Regions from separate parts of the Rhizobium sp. SL42 genome, predicted to be linked through region 2. Evidence: riboswitches for the same ligand, from Rfam matches in the RefSeq annotation. Region 2 holds a riboswitch; the other holds the start of a gene.
What was found. A riboswitch is a leader RNA that binds a small molecule or an ion and turns the genes downstream of it on or off. The one in region 2 is predicted to bind S-adenosylmethionine.
Positions count from the first base shown of each region.

Region 1: another riboswitch for S-adenosylmethionine. It lies ahead of IM739_RS05390 (O-succinylhomoserine sulfhydrylase); the one in region 2 lies ahead of metA (homoserine O-acetyltransferase MetA).

Region 1 covers NZ_CP063397.1:1,155,180-1,157,567, forward strand. The annotation lists gene IM739_RS05390 (O-succinylhomoserine sulfhydrylase) at 24-1,202, opposite strand; SAM riboswitch at 1,251-1,329, opposite strand; gene IM739_RS05395 (2'-deoxycytidine 5'-triphosphate deaminase) at 1,403-2,388, shown strand, end outside.
Region 2 covers NZ_CP063397.1:529,409-531,796, reverse strand. The annotation lists gene IM739_RS02365 (vWA domain-containing protein) at 1-122, opposite strand, end outside; gene IM739_RS02360 (GNAT family N-acetyltransferase) at 129-593, opposite strand; gene metA (homoserine O-acetyltransferase MetA) at 596-1,519, opposite strand; SAM riboswitch at 1,612-1,689, opposite strand; gene IM739_RS02350 (AAA family ATPase) at 1,766-2,388, opposite strand, start outside.

The DNA of each region.
Region 1 (2,388 bases), 630 kb from region 2:
GCTTGAGGGCAATCGCCTCGGTCTCAGACCGCCTTCAGCGCCCGGGCAAAATCCTCGAGCAGGTCGGTGGTGTCCTCGATGCCGCAGGAGAGCCGCACCGTTCCGCCCGACATGCCGAGTTCGGCACGTGCCTCGTCGCTGAGGTTCTTGTGCGTCGTGGTTGCCGGATGGGTGATCAGGCTTTTCGCATCGCCGAGATTGTTGGAGATCTTCACGATATCGAGTGCGTTCTGCAGCTTGAAGGCCGCATCCTTGCCGCCCTTCATCTCGAAGCAGACCAGCGTCGAGCCGCCGCTCATCTGCTTGGCGACGAGGCCGGCCTGCGGATGGTCGGCCCGGCCCGGGTAGATCACCTTGGCAACAGCACCCTGTTCGGCGAGAAAATCGGCAATGGCTGCGGCATTGGCCGTCTGCTGCCGAACGCGCAGCGGTAGCGTCTCGATGCCCTTCAGAAGCGTCCAGGCGTTGAACGGCGACATTGCCGGCCCGGTATGGCGGAAATAGTCCTGCAGGTTCTCGGCGATCCATTCTTTGTCGGACAGAACCACGCCGCCGAGGCAGCGTCCCTGGCCGTCGATGTGTTTGGTCGCCGAATAGACGACGATATGCGCCCCGAGTTCGAGCGGCTTCTGGAACAGCGGCGTGGCAAACACATTGTCGACGATCAGCTTGGCGCCAATCTGATTGGCCAGCTTGGCAACGCCGGCAATGTCAACCAGTTCAAGCGTCGGATTGGTCGGGCTTTCGAGGAACATCACCTTGGTATTGGGGCGGATGGCAGCCTCCCAGTTGGCAAGGTCGCGGCCATCGACCAGCGTGAAGTCCACGCCGTAGCGCGGCGCCAGCGTTTCGATGATGTAGCGGCAGGAGCCGAACAGGGCGCGTGCGGCAACGATATGGTCGCCGGCCTTGACCTGGCAGAGAATGGCCGCGGAAACGGCCGCCATGCCCGATGCCGTGGCGCGCGCGTCTTCGGCGCCTTCCAGCATGCACATGCGCTTTTCGAACATGTCATTGGTCGGGCTGCCGTAGCGGGCATAGATGAAACCGTCCGTCTCGCCCTTGAAGCGGGCTTCGGCCGCTTCCGAACTGTCATAGACGAAACCCTGGGTGAGATAGATCGCCTCGGAAGTCTCGCCATACTGCGAGCGCAGTGTGCCGCCATGGACGAGTTGGGTTGCCGGACGCCAGTTCTTGCTCATGTCAGTGCCTTTTCAAACACAAAAAAACCGGTCGCGAAGACGGACCGGTTTACAAGTAACCCGGTCTATTTAGCCATTTGTTTAACGTGGCTGCAAGCCGACCGGCCAAATCACCACGGGATAAGCTTGCCATACGCCGAAGCTGGACTTGCGTCAATTCCTCGGGTTTGGTTTTGTCGGCCCCAAACAGGATAGAGAAAATGAGCAGTAAACCCGGGATATTGTCGGATCGCGCCATCGGCACGCTGTTTGGCACCGAGCGCCTGAAAAGCGAGGTCATGCTTGATCACGATCAGATCCAGCCGGCAAGTCTGGACCTGCGCCTCGGGGGCAAGGCGATCCGCGTGCGCGCCAGCTTCATGCCGGGCCGGGGGCATACCGTCGCCGAAAAGCTCGAACGCCTGACCCTGCATGAGATCGATCTGGAAAATGGCGCCGTGCTTGAAACCGGCTGTGTCTACATCGTGCCGCTGATGGAAAGCCTCGACCTGCCGGCCGAAATCTCGGCCTCGGCCAATCCGAAGAGTTCGACTGGCCGTCTCGATATCTTCACCCGGGTCATGGTCGACTACGCTCAGGAATTCGACAAGGTGCCGGCCGGCTACAAAGGCCCGCTCTATCTCGAAATCTCGCCGCGCACCTTCCCGATCATCGTCCGTCGCGGTTCGCGCCTGTCGCAGATCCGTTTCCGTGTCGGCCATGCCTTGCTCGGCGAAAGCGAACTGCTCGATTTGCACAAGGCCGATACGCTCGTCGCCAGCGACATGCCGAATGTCTCGGGTGGCGGCATTGCGCTGTCGATCGACCTGAAGGGGTCCGGCCCGCAGGGCCTGATCGGCTATCGCGGCAAGCACCATACCTCGGTCATCGATGTCGATCTGAAGGGCGCCCATGAAGTCCTCGATTTCTGGGAGCCGCTTTATAGCCGTGGCGCCGACGAACTGATCCTCGATCCGGACGAGTTCTATATCCTCGTCTCCAACGAAGCCGTCCACGTGCCGCCGCTCTATGCGGCCGAGATGACGCCCTACGATCCATTGGTCGGCGAGTTCCGCGTCCATTATGCCGGCTTCTTCGATCCCGGCTTCGGCCATGCTCCCGCCGGCGGCTCCGGTAGCCGCGCCGTGCTTGAAGTCCGCAGCCACGAAGTGCCGTTCATCCTCGAACACGGCCAGGTCATCGGTCG
Region 2 (2,388 bases):
TAGAAGCCGTCGATGTCGAAATCGACCAGTTCTGCCTGCAGGCCCTCAAGCAGCGACAGATATTCCCCGAGCGTCACCGGGACCTTCTCTTGTATCAGCCGCAGGAAGAAAGGCAGGAACATCGGCGTCTAGAGGTTCTTCTGGTAGATGATGAAAGGTGTCTTGTCGGCGATCCTGTCATAGAGCCGCCTGGCTGTCCCGTTGAATTCCTGGGTCATCCAGTAGACCTCTCCGGCATTTGCGTCCTTGGCCTCGCGGTAGACCGCCTCGATCAGGGCCCGGCCGATGCCCTTGCCGCGGACATCAGGGTCGGCATAGAGGTCCTGCAGGTAGCAGATATTCTCGATATGCCAGCAGGAGCGATGAAAGAGGATGTGGGCAAGCCCAACCGGCCGGCCGTCCACAAGGGCCAGAAGCCCGCGATATTCGCCCGCAACGCCGGAGAGCAGCCGGGCAAAGGTCGCCCGGTAGATTTCCTCCGGCAGTTCGGTCTCGTAGAAGGCCAGATAGGCCTTCCACAGACGCCGCCAGTCGGCCTCGTCGGCAGCGGCAAGCGGCCGGATCTCCACAGGCGCGGCGTCGGGAATGTCCATGGCTACAGATCCTTGCCGATCTCGTTCAGGTCATAGGGTGTCGTCTGGTAGATCTCGTTGATCCAGTTGCCGAACAACAGATGCGCGTGACCGCGCCAGCGGTTGAGCGGCGCAAGCGTGTCGTCGTTATGCGGGAAGTAGTTGTGCGGCATCTTGATCGGGATGCCGGCATTGACGTCGCGGAAATATTCGTCCGCCAGGGAGGTGGAGTCATATTCGACGTGATTGAACATGTAGAGACGCTTCGCGCGTTCCTCCTGCACCAGGCAGACGCCCATCTCGTCGGATTCGAGCAGGATGTTCAGGCTCTTTTCCGTCTCGATGTCGGCGCGGCGCACTTCGGTCCAGCGTGACACCGGGACCTGGAAATCATCGGAAAAGCCGTTGAGGAACACCGAGGACGGCGCCAGGTTGCGATGGCGATAGACGCCGAACGCCTTTTCCTTCAGCGGATGCTTGGCGACATTGTGGAAATGGTAGATCGCCGCCATCGCGCCCCAGCAGACATTCATCGATGAATGCACGTTGGTTTCGGTCCAGTCGAAGATCTGCGCCATTTCGTTCCAGTAGGTCACATCCTCGTAGGGCATCGTCTCGACCGGCGCGCCGGTGACGATGAAGCCATCGAACTTGCGGTCCTTCACCTCGTCCCAGGTCTGGTAGAAGGACAGGAGATGCTCTTCCGAGGTATTCTTCGCCTTGTGGCCGCCAACGCGCACCAGGGTCAGCTCGACCTGCAGCGGCGAGGCGCCGATCAGGCGGGCAAACTGCAGTTCCGTCTTGATCTTGTTCGGCATGAGATTGAGAAGGCCGATCTGCAGCGGGCGGATATCCTGGCGGACAGCCACCGTTTCGGTCATCACCCGCACGCCCTCGTGCACGAGGGTTTCAAAGGCTGGCAGTGTGTCGGGAATCCTGATCGGCATCTTGCTCTCAACTTTCGGTGTCGCGGCGGTGCTGGACCGCCAAAACAAAAATACCGGCAGCTTTGCATATCGCTACCGGTCCTTGGAAAGTCTTGGAACTTGCCTCGGCCCTTTAGCGACTTATTTTACGTGGCTGCAAGCCGGCCGGCCAAATCACCACGAAACACCCGCGCTGTTTACGCCTGTCATGCCAGCGAATCAACGAAAAAACATGTGGCAATGCAGCGCATGAACGTGGCTGCCGCGCTAGCGACCCTCCCGGCGTGCCAGGAAAGCCAGCCTCTCGAAAAGATGCACGTCCTGCTCGTTCTTCAACAGCGCGCCGTGCAGTTTCGGCAGCGCCTGTTTCGGATCGCCGCGCAGGTCGGCGGGATCGATATCCTCCGAAACCAGCAGCCGGATCCAGTCGAGCGCCTCTGAGGTCGAGGGTTTCTTGCGCAGGCCGGGCGTCTCGCGGATCTCGTAGAACTGGGTCAGCGCATTGCGCACCAGTGTCTGCTTGATGCCCGGATAATGCACCTCGACGATGCGGGCCAGCGTCTCGGCTTCGGGAAAGCGGATATAGTGGAAGAAGCAGCGGCGCAGAAACGCGTCCGGCAATTCCTTCTCGTTGTTCGAGGTGATGATGACGATCGGCCGGACCTTCGCCTTCACCAGTTCGCCGGTCTCGTAGACATGGAATTCCATGCGGTCGAGTTCCTGCAGCAGGTCGTTGGGAAACTCGATATCGGCCTTGTCGATCTCGTCGATCAGCAGCACGCATTTCTGCTCGGTCGCAAAGGCCTGCCAGAGCTTGCCGCGGCGGATGTAGTTGCCGACGTCGTTGACGCGCGGATCGCCGAGCTGGCTGTCGCGCAGCCGCGACACGG